One region of the Arthrobacter sp. TMN-49 genome, then DNA from elsewhere that is predicted to be linked to it. Evidence: predicted binding sites of a transcription regulator. Region 1 holds the regulator's gene; the other holds the start of a gene.
What was found. Region 1 encodes HrcA, which represses chaperone genes, less so after heat shock. Its sites were predicted from a motif close to TTNGCACTCGNNNNNNNCGAGTGCNAA; they were not measured.
Positions count from the first base shown of each region.

Region 2: the regulator HrcA is predicted to act here: its motif matches at 3,039-3,065, upstream of groES (co-chaperone GroES).

Region 1 covers NZ_JBTNDH010000013.1:91,086-97,735, reverse strand. The annotation lists gene ybeY (rRNA maturation RNase YbeY) at 1-173, opposite strand, end outside; gene ACX80E_RS08065 (PhoH family protein) at 170-1,243, opposite strand; gene ACX80E_RS08060 (GerMN domain-containing protein) at 1,588-2,586, shown strand; gene ACX80E_RS08055 (16S rRNA (uracil(1498)-N(3))-methyltransferase) at 2,739-3,515, opposite strand; gene dnaJ (molecular chaperone DnaJ) at 3,521-4,663, opposite strand; gene hrcA (heat-inducible transcriptional repressor HrcA) at 4,697-5,710, opposite strand; gene ACX80E_RS08040 (DUF3097 domain-containing protein) at 6,006-6,650, shown strand, end outside.
Region 2 covers NZ_JBTNDH010000015.1:82,712-89,361, reverse strand. The annotation lists gene guaB (IMP dehydrogenase) at 1-530, opposite strand, end outside; gene groL (chaperonin GroEL) at 869-2,476, opposite strand; gene groES (co-chaperone GroES) at 2,571-2,867, opposite strand; gene ACX80E_RS09060 (ankyrin repeat domain-containing protein) at 3,135-3,938, opposite strand; gene ACX80E_RS09055 (ABC transporter ATP-binding protein) at 4,054-4,935, shown strand; gene ACX80E_RS09050 (ABC transporter permease) at 4,932-5,744, shown strand; gene ACX80E_RS09045 (iron ABC transporter ATP-binding protein) at 5,765-6,520, opposite strand; gene ACX80E_RS09040 (iron chelate uptake ABC transporter family permease subunit) at 6,517-6,650, opposite strand, start outside.

The DNA.
Region 1 (6,650 bases):
GGCTCATCCATCCACTCAATATGGAGCTTCTCCATGGTGTCCACATCCGCCAAGATGATGGAAACCTCGGTTTGGGGGTGCACAAACATGGCGGTGAGAATGTGCTTGACGAGCTTGACCAGCTCTTCCTGACGCACTTCCACACCTGATTCATTGTTGATTTCGATGCTCATCGAGAGGTGCTTTCCTTGGCTGTTGAGGGGCTGGGATGGGCGTCATCCCAGGAGTTGTAGGCGCTGACGATGGCTCCCACCAGGCGGTGCCGGACTACGTCTTCGGCATCCAAGAGGGCGAAGTGGATGTCATCAATGCCGGCCAATATGTCCCTGACCACACGCAGCCCCGATTTGGTACCCGACGGCAGATCCACCTGGGTGATGTCACCTGTGACAACAATTCTGGAACCAAATCCCAGCCGTGTCAGGAACATTTTCATCTGTTGGGGGGTGGTGTTTTGGGCCTCATCCAAGATGATGAAGGCGTCATTGAGGGTGCGCCCGCGCATGTAGGCCAGCGGCGCCACCTCAATGGTGCCGGCAGCCATGAGGCGTTGAATGGTTTCCGGATCCATCATCTCGTGCAGCGCGTCATAGAGCGGGCGCAGATACGGATCGATTTTGTCGTTCAAGGTCCCGGGCAGGAAGCCAAGACGCTCCCCCGCCTCCACGGCCGGACGTGTCAAAATGATCCTGCTGACGTCCTTGCGTTGCAGGGCCTGGACTGCCTTGGCCATGGCCAAGTACGTCTTGCCTGTTCCGGCCGGCCCAATCCCAAAGACCACCGTGTTGGTGTCAATGGCATCAACATAGAGTTTTTGGTTGGCAGTCTTGGGGCGAATGGTCCGCCCACGGCTGGAGAGGATGTCGTAGCTGAGAATATCCACCACGGAGGAGTCGGGGCGGGTCTTGAGCATTGTCACCAACTGTTCCCACACGCTGGCGCTCATGGGGCTGTTGTGGGCAACCATGCCCCGGGCTTCCTCCATGAGGTGCATGATCCGCGGCACCACAGCGGCAGGACCTGTGATGGTGAGTACGTTTCCGCGGGCCAAAAAACTCACCTGAGGGTAGAGGGTTTCAACAATGCGCAGCCCTTCGTCCTCGGCACCCAGGGTCGCCACCATTTGCTCAGTGGAGCGAAAATGCACGACTTCCGTGCGCGTGCCGTCAACGGAATACGGAAAGTGCCGCCCCGGACCCTCATCGGGGTACGAATCGTGGTGGTGCGCTGTTGTCTCTACCATAATTTCGGCCTTCCTAGCCTGAAATCGCTCCTTGAGTTTGCCGGTGATCACCACCGAATTTCTTACCGCATGTACCTGCTATTGATTCTAATGCACGGCCCCCACCACACGGCCCATAACGCAGATCATGCTTGATCACACTTGTGTGCCATATGTCGGGAAAGTATTTCGATACGGTTTCAGTTCTTTCCCTGAGCGCATAAACCGAACATCTAACTGAACTGTTGTGCCAAGCTGGAAAAGGTTCAAGGAACTATGGGGAACCTTGGCTCAGCCGAATGCAGTGACGGTCGTGAGAACGTACCGCCCTCCAACCACACTTAGATCAGCGAGACAGTTACCCCATGGCCGCGACTTTCACCGCCTCGTCGAGACGCCAGCGCGCGTCCTTGAACGGGGCCCGCCAGGAACGCCGCACCTTTGCGCGTTCCCGCGCAGTGGACGGCATTGCCATCATCGGCCTTTCCTTAACCTTGGTGCTGGTTGGGTGCACCGAGAAGAGCACCGAGCAACACGATGTCACCATGCCCACGACAACGGGATCAACAACGTCAACCCTTGTCACAAGCGCTCCGCTGGAGACGGCGACGGCGGCGGAAACACTTCCTGTGTATTGGCTCGGACGCAGCAACGACGACGTATTCTTATACCGGGAATTCTTCCCCACAGAAACCACCGACGATCCCATCGCCACGGCCTTGCTCACCATGATGAGCGCCAAACCCAGCGACCCTGACTATTTCTCGCTCTGGAACAAACCGAGCCGGCTTGGCGCATCCATCTCCGCCAAGAATGTGATCACCATTGACGTCTCGGCCGACGCTTTTGGGCAGACGATGGACCAGGGAATCGCCGACCGTTCAGTGGCCCAGCTGGTCTATACCGCCACGGCCGCTGCCGCCATGTCAGGACTCATTGACGCTTCCAGCGCTGTTCAGGTTTCCGTTCTGGTTGACGGCCACACAGGTTTCAACGCCTTTGACCACGTGCCACTGGACAAGCCGCTGACACGTAATCCGGCATTTGTTGCGCCCGTCTGGATTATTGACCCGGCCAACGGGTCCGTCCATCAGAACCTGCCGCTGAAGGTCAAGGGGCAGGGCGTCTCAGCCACGGGTAACCTTGCCTGGTCGCTGGCCCACCTCACGGACGGCGAAGTCGCCGACACTTTTATGAGCGGTACCGTTTCCGTTCCGCTGGGCCCGAACGAATTGGGCGAATTTGGCTTCAGCCTTGTCCCACCGCCCGGAAGTTACCAGCTCTCCGTCTACGTGGTGGACCCGCTGGTACCGGGGCGGCAGATTGGTTTGGACACCAAAATCGTCACCATCAACCAGCCCTAGCCGGCGCTACTGGTGGGGGCGGGTGATGGGCCCACGCGCCCGAGGGTTCCCTGGCCGAGGAACGAGGTTAGGGAGGGTGCGGGTGGAGCCACAACCGCGAGGGACCCGCGGGGCAGACGCGCCAGCGGCTGCATCGTGGGAGCGGTTGTGGACTACCAGCGGCCCAGCTCTTGGCTGAGTAAGACTACTGCCGCCGGTCCGGCGGTGGAGGATCTCAACACATGGTGGCCCAGCAGGGCTTTCTGCGCCCCGGCCGCCAGGAACGCCTGCACCTCTGCGTCGCTCATGCCGCCTTCTGGCCCCACGATCATCAAAACGTCCAGGGGCGTCCCCGAGTCCAAGGAGTCCTGCGCGGTCTTCCACGCCCGCACCACCAGAGCCAGGGAATCTGTGGCGTCCTCATGCAAAATCAGGGCCAGGTCGGCGGCTTGGATCTGTTCACAAATGCCGGCGGTTCCCACCAGCGCACCTACCTGCGGCACGGTGGCCCGCCGAGCTTGTTTGGCCGCGGCGGCAACCACCTGTCGCCACTTCTGGGGACCTTTAAGCGCCTTGTCCATTTTCCAACGAACTATGGAACGCTCGGCCTGCCACGGAACAACCGCATCAATTCCCAGCTCGGTGGCCGTCTCGATGGCGAGTTCGTCCCGGTCGCCCTTGGCCAGTGCCTGAATGAGGGTGAGCCGAACGGTGTGGACCGGTTCGGCCACAACCGCGGCCACCTGCACCGTCAGCACACCCTGCTCCGCGTTGGTGACCGAACAGACCAGACGCAACCCTGCGCCGTCGCACACGTCAACCGGCTCACCTGCAGTGAGCCGCTTGACCGTGACGGCATGCTTGCCTTCGGCACCGCCCAAGGAGAACGTGGAGCCCGGGCCAAGGCCCACGAGCTCGGCGGGGGTGGCGTAGAAGACAGGGTTGCTCATGGGCGCTAGAGGTTGCCGAGCTTGTCGCGCAGTTTCGCGAACATGCCGCCGCTGGAGACAAGTTTGCCTTCGCTGAAGGTTTCCCCGCGCAAGGCAGCCAACTGCTTCAGGAGCTCCTCCTGGGCGGCATCGACCTTGGTGGGTGTTTCGACATGGATGTGAACCTTGAGATCCCCGCGGCCAAAACCGCGCAGATGCGTCACACCCAAGTTGCGCAGGTTGATGACTTCACCGGCCTGAGCGCCCGGCTTGATGCTGATGGGCTGTTCGCCGTCGAAGGTTTCAAAGCTCAGCTCGGTGCCCAGTGCCGCAGCAGTCATGGGAACGCTAAGTGTTGCGTGCAGGTCATCGCCTTCACGCAGGAAATTGGGGTCATTGTTGACCTTCATCTCCACATAGAGATCGCCGGCCGGACCGCCGGCCGGACCCGCCTCGCCCTGCTGGGCCAGTTGGATGCGGGTGCCCGTGCTGACACCTGCCGGAACCTTGATGGTGAACGTGCGGCGGTCACGTACGCGGCCTTCGCCCATGCACTCGTTGCACGGGTCAATAATCATGGTGCCAAAGCCCTGGCAGGAATTACAGGTGGCCAGCGTCATCACATTGCCCAGGATGGAGCGCACGGGGCGTTGGATCTGGCCGCTGCCGTGGCAGACGTCGCAGGTGGTGGGTGAGGTGCCCGGCCGGCAGCAGCTGCCTTCACAGGTGCCACACGTGATGGCCGTGTCGATTTCCAGCTTCTTGTTGACGCCGAACACTGCCTCACGCAGGTCAATGCGGACGGTGATGAGCGCGTCCTGGCCACGGCGCATGCGCGACGCCGGCCCACGCCCGCCACCGCCTCCGCTGCCGCCGAAGAACGTCTCGAAGATGTCCTGGAAGGCGAAACCCTGGCCGTCAAAGTTGCCGCCACCGCCACCGCCGCCGTTGTCGTTGCCGTTTTCGTTGCCCGTGGTGTCATAGACACGGCGCTTTTGCGGGTCTGAAAGGACCTCGTAGGCGTGTGTCACGGTCTTGAAACGGTCCTGGGCATCCGGGGCGTCATTGACGTCGGGGTGCAGCTTACGCGCCAGTTTGCGGTAAGCCTTCTTGATCTCCTCGGCCGTTGCGTCGCGGGCGACGCCCAATGAATCGTAGTGATTACTCAAAGTGTTGCTCTCTTCAGTGGAATCGGTGGCCGCTTAGCCGGCCAAAATTCTAGACAGGTACTGCGCCACGGCGCGTACGCTGGACATGGTGTTGGGGTAATCCATCCGGGTTGGGCCCACGATGCCAAGCTTGGCAGTTTGGCCCGGCCCGTAACTGCTGGCCACAACTGACGCCTCAGCCAGCGAATCGTGGGGGTTCTCGCGGCCAATGACCACTGCCATTCCCAAGGAATCTTGTGCCATCGCCTCCAAAAGGCGCAACAGCACAACTTGTTCTTCCAAGGCATCAAGGACAGGGCCGATGCTGAGCGGGAAGTCGTTGTTGGATCGGGCCAGGTTGGCCGTCCCCGCCATAACGATTTTGTCTCCGCGCGCATTCCCGGCCAACAGCACCAAGCCTTGGGCCAGGCGCAGTGCCGGTCCCTGCTCGGGCAGTTGGACAGTCAGCGGTATCCTGGCCACAGCTTCAGGCAGACTTGCCACCGTCAGTCCGTGCAAGCCGCTCAAGAACACTTGCCGCAACCCAGCCAACATGGCGTCGTCAACGTTTGCGCCGACGTCGATCACGTTCTGCTCAACCTTGCCCGAGGCCAAAATCAACACCACAAGAACCTGGCGTGCTGCCAGGGAAACAAATTCAATGTGGCGCACTGTGGCACCGCCCGACCGCGGGTACTGCACCACCGCCACCTGATTTGTCAGATGGGCCAACGTCTTCACTGTCCGTTCCAGGACATCGTCAAGATCGGTGGCACCCTCCAACAACGCGGCAATGGCGCGGCGTTCGGCGGCAGAAAGTGGTTTGACGGCGGACAGCTGGTCAACAAACAGCCGGTAACCCTTGTCCGTGGGTATGCGTCCCGAGCTGGTGTGCGGGGCGGCAATGAGGCCTTCTTCTTCCAGCGCCGCCATGTCGTTGCGGATGGTGGCACTGGAAACGCCCAAGTGGTGCCGTTCAACCAGCGCCTTGGAGCCAACGGGTTCGCGTGTGTGCACGTAGTCTTCAACAATGGCCCGCAGGACCTCCAACTTCCGTGGTTCACTCATTCCCGTCACCTCCTTTCAATGGCGCTGAAATCTCTTGGCAGCACTGCGTGTACTGCCGGCCGTGGTGCTCCGCCCGACGGGCACAGGTCTGTGCCGCTACCGGGGCGGGGCTAATACGAGCCGTTAGCACTCTACCCAACCAAGTGCTAAGTCTAATACTTTTTGTCCCGCCCCACCCCTGGCACTGTGACCATGGCGAACCGGAACTAGTGTCCCTTCTGCGGTTAGCATGGGTTTTCACAGCTGCAGCGTTCGCCATGAGCGTTGCCCCGAGAATGAAGAGTCAGGTTTTAGCGTGGAATTCAACCAGTGGGGTCCCCAAGATTTGAGCGCACCGCCCGTGCGGACACTGCCAAAGGTGGAGGCCGTTTCCGGGCTGGTGGTTGAAGACCAGCAAACCGGCTGGGTGGGTGCTGTTGTCCGGCTGGAAAAATCTGGCGGCATGCACATTGTGGAGCTTGCTGACAGGCGCGAAAAAATCAGGGCGTTCCCGCTGGGTTTTGGGTTCCTCTTTGAAGGCGAGGCCGTTGAGCTCATTGCCCCGCGCCTTGTGGCGGCTAGGCAAACCCGGCTCACAGCCTCAGGCTCGGTGAAGGTTGCCGACACCCGCGCCAAGGTGGCCAAGGCCAGCCGCATCTGGGTGGAAGGCAAGCACGACGCCGAACTCGTTGAGAAAGTCTGGGGAGACGATCTGCGCGTTGAAGGAATCGTGGTTGAGCCGTTGCGCGGCATCGACGATCTGGCCGCCGCCGTGGCAGATTTCTCCCCCGGCCCGAACCGCCGCTTGGGTATTTTGGTGGACCACCTGGTGCCGGGATCCAAAGAATCCCGCATTGTGTCCAATCTCATGAAGTCAACTGGCACACACAACAACGTCTTGGTGGTGGGCCACCCGTACGTGGACGTGTGGCAGGCCATCAAACCGGCCACCTTAGGCATC
Region 2 (6,650 bases), on a different contig from region 1:
TCACGGCTGATGCCAACACGGCCGGTGATCAACGGCATGTGGGTCATGACGTCGCGGACCAGACGCTGCGAGTATTCGTTGTCCGGGATGAACACTGTGTCGCGGTTGGTCACGATGCCAACCAGGCGGCCATCGGCGTCAACAACCGGCAGGCCCGACACCCGAAAACGTGAGCAGAGCTCGTCCAGCTCCAACAGTGTTGCGTCAGGGCCAACGGTGACAGGGTTGGTGATCATTCCTGATTCGCTGCGCTTGACCAGGTCAACTTCTTCGGCCTGACGCGCAATGGACAAGTTGCGGTGCACAACACCCAAACCACCCTGACGGGCCATGGCGATCGCCATGCGGGATTCGGTCACAGTATCCATGGCCGCCGAAAGCAACGGTGTCTGCACGGTGATGCGCTTGGAAACACGCGAGCTGGTGTCAGCTTCGGAGGGGATGACGTTGGTGTGGCCGGGAAGGAGCAGGACATCGTCATACGTCAGGCCGACGAAGGCGAAGGGGTCATGAATTTCAGGCTGGGACACGAAGGCTCCTTGGCGGGGGTAGAACCATTTAAGGGTGTGCACCCGATGACTGGTCCCGTGATTACGGAGACTGTCTGTGCGTTGGTTACAGTCTAAAACGAAAGCGGCCCTGACCCTATTCCCGAGGCCTGGCTCACACCCCGGGCCGCCCTGGTACGCGTTGCAGAACGCGTTGCAGAACGCGTGAGTGAACCCCACAAGTTCCACGGTGCCGCGCGGCGGGGAGGTCGCCGCCCCCTCGCGCAGCCCAGCAAAAAGACGGCGCTTGCGGTTAAAGCGACCGGTATACCGGTGGCTTTAACCGCAAGCGCCGTCTCTTCTCGCAAGGAGAGCGGAGATTAGTGCTGGTGGCCAGCTTCGTCGTCCTCGGCAGGCTTGTCCGTCACAAGAACTTCGGTGGTGAGCACCAAAGCTGCGATGGAGGCTGCGTTGCGCAGGGCCGAACGGGTGACCTTGACCGGGTCGATGACGCCGTCGGAGATCAGGTTGCCGTAGACGCCGGTGGCTGCGTTGAAGCCGAAGCCGTCTTCGAGTTCGCCAACCTTGTGCACAACAACGTAGCCGTCGTGGCCGGCGTTCTGGGCAATCCAGCGCAGCGGCTGGGCAACAGCCTTGCGCACCAGTTCAACAGCAGTTGCTGCATCGCCGGTCAGGGCTGCAACGGTGGCATCCTCGTCGAGAGCCTTGGCGGCCTGAACCAGTGCGGAACCGCCACCGGCCACAATGCCTTCTTCCAAAGCGGCACGCGTTGCGGACACGGCGTCCTCAATGCGGTGCTTCTTTTCCTTCAGCTCAACCTCGGTGGCTGCGCCAACCTTGATCACGCCGATGCCGCCGGCCAGCTTGGCCAGGCGTTCCTGCAGCTTTTCCTTGTCCCAGTCGGAGTCGGTGCGCTTGAGCTCAGCGTGCAGCTGGGCTACGCGGTCGGCAACTTCCTCAGCCGTGCCGGCACCGTCAACGATGGTGGTGTTGTCCTTGGTGACTGTGATGCGGCGAGCCGTACCCAGTACTTCAAGGCCAACCTGGTCCAGGGTCAGGCCGATCTCCGGGGAGACAACCTGTGCACCTGTCAGGATCGCGATGTCCTGCAGCATGGCCTTGCGGCGGTCACCGAAGCCCGGAGCCTTGACAGCAACAACGTTCAAGGTGCCGCGCAAGCGGTTGACGATCAGCGTGGACAGAGCCTCGCCGTCGACGTCTTCAGCAATGATGAACAGCGGCTTGTTGGCAGCGAGTGCCTTTTCCAGCAGCGGCAGGAATTCCTGCAGGCTGGAGATCTTGCCCTGGTTGATCAAAACCAGTGCATCTTCCATGACTGCTTCCTGGCGTTCTGCGTCGGTGACGAAGTACGGGGACAGGTAGCCCTTGTCGAACTGCATGCCCTCGGTGAGGACCAGTTCGGTGGAGGTGGTGGAGGATTCCTCGATGGTGATCACACCATCCTTGCCAACCTTGTCGAATGCCTCGGCGAGCAGGTCGCCAATTTCCTGGCTCTGAGCGGAGATGGCGGCAACTTCTGCAACCTGTCCACCCTCGACCGGGCGGGCGTTCTCCAGCAGCCGCGTGGCAATGGCTTCAACGGAAACCTGAATGCCGCGCTTGAGCTCACCGGGAGCCGCACCGGCGGCAACGTTGCGCAGGCCTTCCTTTACCAGTGCCTGTGCCAAGACGGTGGCCGTGGTAGTGCCGTCGCCGGCAACATCGTTGGTCTTCGTGGCAACTTCCTTGGCCAGCTGTGCGCCGAGGTTCTCGTACGGGTCTTCCAGCTCCACCTCGCGGGCGATTGTGACGCCGTCGTTGGTGATGGTGGGAGCGCCCCACTTCTTATCCAGTACTACGTTGCGACCGCGCGGGCCAAGTGTCACCTTGACGGTGTCGGCGAGCTTGTCGATACCGGCCTCAAGGGCCTTGCGTGCGCTGTCGTTGAATGCAAGCTGCTTAGCCATGCGTTGTGTCCTTTCACGCAAAGACCCCGCGCTCGTAACCTAGAACGGTCCCGGTCGCGGGGGCTTTACAAAGTGGTTACTTGAGCAAAAGTCGTTACTTAACGACGATGGCCAGTACGTCGCGGGCCGAGAGAACCAACAGCTCTTCGCCACCGGTCTTCACTTCAGTTCCACCGTACTTGGAGTAAATGACGACGTCGCCCACGGCAACATCGATCGGGACACGGTTGCCGTTGTCATCAACACGGCCGGGTCCTACTGCCACAACTTCGCCCTCCTGGGGCTTTTCCTTGGCAGTATCCGGGATAACCAATCCGGATGCGGTGGTCAGCTCTGCTTCGAGCTGGCGAACAACAATACGATCCTCAAGAGGCTTAATAGAGACCGACACTCGGACCTCTCCTTCACATGCGTAAATTCTTTGGATGGCTGGCAGTCTTCTTCACCATGTTGTGCGGAGCCCCAACCGTCGTCGCGGTGCCGGCGATGCTCCCATGGCCAAAAAGATAAGCAAGTTAGCACCCTCGGGGTGAGAGTGCTAACTCTGACTCTAGGGAATTGATTAGCACTCGGTCAAGGCGAGTGCCAGCTCGTGGCTTAAAAGTGCGACGTCGGCGGGCGTGGTTTCGCTCACGGCGCACCTTTGGTGCCCACTCGGCTAGCGCCCGCCGGCGTCCAGCAGCAGCTGCGCAATGGCACCCTGGCTCCTGGCCTGGGCGTGCGCCAGAGGGGTGACACCGTTGGCGTCGGCCAAATTGGCGTTCGCTCCGGCATCAAGGAGCAGACGCACCACCTCCTGATGGTCCTCCCCTCCCGTCCCCAAGATCACCGCCTCCAACAGGCCAGTCCACCCAAGGTTGTTGACGTGGTCAACCGGGACCCCTGCCGCCAACAGAATCCGCACAGTGCTGACGTGTGCGTGTTCGCACGCGGGGATCAGAGCGGTGCCGCCATAGCGGTTGGTGCTTTTGACATCGGCACCGTGGGCCAGCGTCAGGGCCAGAATCTCATCGAGTCCCTCCGCGCCGGCATAGAGGAACGCCGAATCCTGCACATCGTCTTGGGCGTTGACGTCGGCACCTGCCACCATCAACGTTTTGGCGGCAGCTACGGCGTTGGACTTGGTTGCCGCCACCAGGGGTGTGCGCCCCTCTGCTCCCTTGAATTCGAGCTCGGCGCCGTCAGCCAGCAACCGGGCCACCGACGTGGAATCGTTGGTGTGGGCTGCGCTGATGAGTTGCGTATTCAAGGTAGCTTGCTCCTGCGGTGTCATTGGCGTCTTGGTGGTGGCCGGGGACGTGTGTGGGGATGCTGTTGGCGGCGCCGAACTGCTCGCCGTGGCTGGTGCCGTGGGCGCAGGGACGGGAGCCTCGCAACTGGCGAGGGTGAGAGCCCCCAGCAGGGCCAGGCCGACGGCGGCAAAGCGGCGCCGCTGCGGAGGCAATGTGAGGTGGTGCGTCATGCCCGCCAGCCTAGCGGTTCGGGCGTGGGCCGGGCACCCCCGGGGCGGAGCCGCTTCAAATTCTCTGGGCGGTGCAGGTCTGTTGGCAACGCTGCAATGGTGCAACGATGTTCCCATGACGAATTCAACAGCGCTGGTGCAGGTGCGGGAGTTGCGAAAGTCCTACGGCGGCATCCACGCGGTGGACGGCATCAGTTTTGACATTCACGAAGGCGAGACGTTTGCCTTGTTGGGGCCCAACGGTGCCGGGAAAAGCACCACCATTGAAATTCTTGAGGGCTACCGGGACCGGAGCGCTGGGGAGGTGAGCGTCCTGGGCGTCGATCCGCAACAAGGCGGGCTGGCATGGAAAGCCCAGCTGGGAATCGTGCTGCAGTCCACTGGTGAGAGCGGTAATGTCACGGTTTTGGAGCAGCTGACCCATTTCGCCAACTACTACCCCAACCCGCGCACGGTGGCGGAGGTCATCGAGGCTGTGGGGCTGGCTGAAAAGGCGACCACGCGCATCAGCAAGCTCTCGGGCGGCCAGCGGCGGCGCGTGGATGTGGCACTGGGCATCATCGGCCGGCCCCGGCTGCTTTTCCTCGATGAGCCCACCACGGGTTTTGATCCCGAGGCACGTCGCCGGTTCTGGGGGCTGATCAACCAGCTCAAGGCCGAGGGGACCACCATCTTGCTGACCACGCACTATCTTGATGAGGCGGCCACCTTGGCGGACAGGGCAGGAGTCATTGTGGGTGGCAAGCTGGTGGATATTGGTTCCATTGATGAGATTGGCGGGGCCGATGCCAAGGTGCCGCTGGTCCGGTGGCGGCAGGACGGTGCGGTCCGGGTGGAGCGCACAACCGAACCGGCCGCGTTGGCCGCCCGGCTCTATGCTGAGGCTGGCGGGGAGGTCCCGGGACTTGAAATTACTCGGCCCAGCCTTGAGGACATTTACCTGTCCATGGTGGGCACCACGACCCAGAGCAACGCAGAAAGTGAGGAGGCAGCATGAGGACTTTGGCGTTGGGCACCTCCCGCATTGGCTATGAGCTCAAACTGTATTTCCGTCAAGGCGATTCTGTCTTCTTCACGTTCCTTTTCCCCATTGTGATGCTGTCCATTTTTGCCGTGGCTTTTAGCACCAGCGGAAACATCGGAACCAAGCCGGATGGCAGCGGCGGCATCTCATTTGCCGCGTTCTATGTGCCGGGCATGGTTGCCGCCGGCATGCTGCTCAGTGGGGTGCAAAACCTCGCCGTGGATATTGCCACAGAAAAAGGTGATGGCACGCTTAAACGCTTGGGCGGTACTCCCCTGCCGGTTTTCTCCTATTTCATGGGGAAGATCGGGATGGTGTTGATCAGTGCTGTGTTCCAGGTGATTCTGCTATTGCTGGTGGCGCGTTTTGCCTTCAACGTGGAAATGCCCACCGACGCGGCTAAGTGGCTGACGTTTGCTTGGGTGTTCCTTTTTGGCGTGGTAACCAGCTGCGTCCTTGGCATAGCTCTCTCTGCACTGCCGCGGACAGGCAAGAGCGCCACCGCGGTGGTCATTCCCATTGTGCTGTTGTTGCAGTTCATCTCCGGCGTCTACCTGAACTTCTCGCAATTGCCGGGCTGGTTGCAAAACATTGCCAGCATCTTCCCCTTGAAGTGGATGGCGCAGGGGATGCGCAGCGTCTTCCTGCCGGCTTCCTTTGAGGTTGCCGAGCCCGGTGGCGCCTGGAACCTAGGCCTCGTGGCGCTCGTCATGGGCTTGTGGCTGGTGGTGGGGCTCATCCTGTGCAGGCTGACGTTCCGCTGGATCCGCAAGGATACCTAGGCGGTTCCCGTCAGCCGGCTCTAGTAGTAAACCGCCAGTGGGCCGCGCGGGCCGTCAATGACCTGCACAGGAGTATCAAAGACCTGGCTCAGCACCTTGTCTGTCATGATTTCCTGCGGCGTACCAAATTCGACAACTTGGCCGTCCTTCACGGCACAAATGTGGTCGGCATAGTGGCCGGCAAAGTTGATGTCATGGAGCACGATCACAATGGTGCGCCCCAATTCCCGCGCTGCCCTGTGCAGCAGCTGCATCATCTGCGCTGAATGCTTCATGTCCAGATTGTTCAAGGGTTCATCAAGGAGGACGTGATCGGTTTCCTGAGCCAGCACCATGGCCACATAGGCACGCTGGCGCTGGCCCCCGGAGAGTTGGTCTAAGTAGCGGTTTTCCAGCTCGTTGAGGTTGAGGAAGTCGATGGAACGGCTGATGACTTCCTCGTCGGCTTTATTCAGGCGGCCCTTGGAGTGCGGGAAGCGGCCAAAGCCCACCAGTTGGCGCACGGTGAGCCGCGCAACAAAGTGGTTTTCTTGGCGCAATATGGCCACGATCTTGGCCAAGTCCTTCGATGAAGTGCTGGAGACGTCGTATCCGGCAATCTCGATGACTCCCGCGTCAAGGCCCAGGAGGCGCCCGATCATGGTCAATAGTGTCGATTTTCCGGCCCCGTTAGGGCCAACCAGCGCGGTGACACCGCCGGAGGGTATCTGCAAGGTCACCGGGCCGATGGCAACCTCGCTGCTGTAACTTTTTGAAACCTCTGTCAGCGTGATCACAGGCGTCCCTTTCGGAGAATGAAGAACAGGAAGACCGTTCCACCCACGGCCTCGATGAGGATGGAAACCACACCCTGGGCGTAGAAAACGTTTTTCATGACGAAGTACGCGCCGGCGAGAACTACAAAAC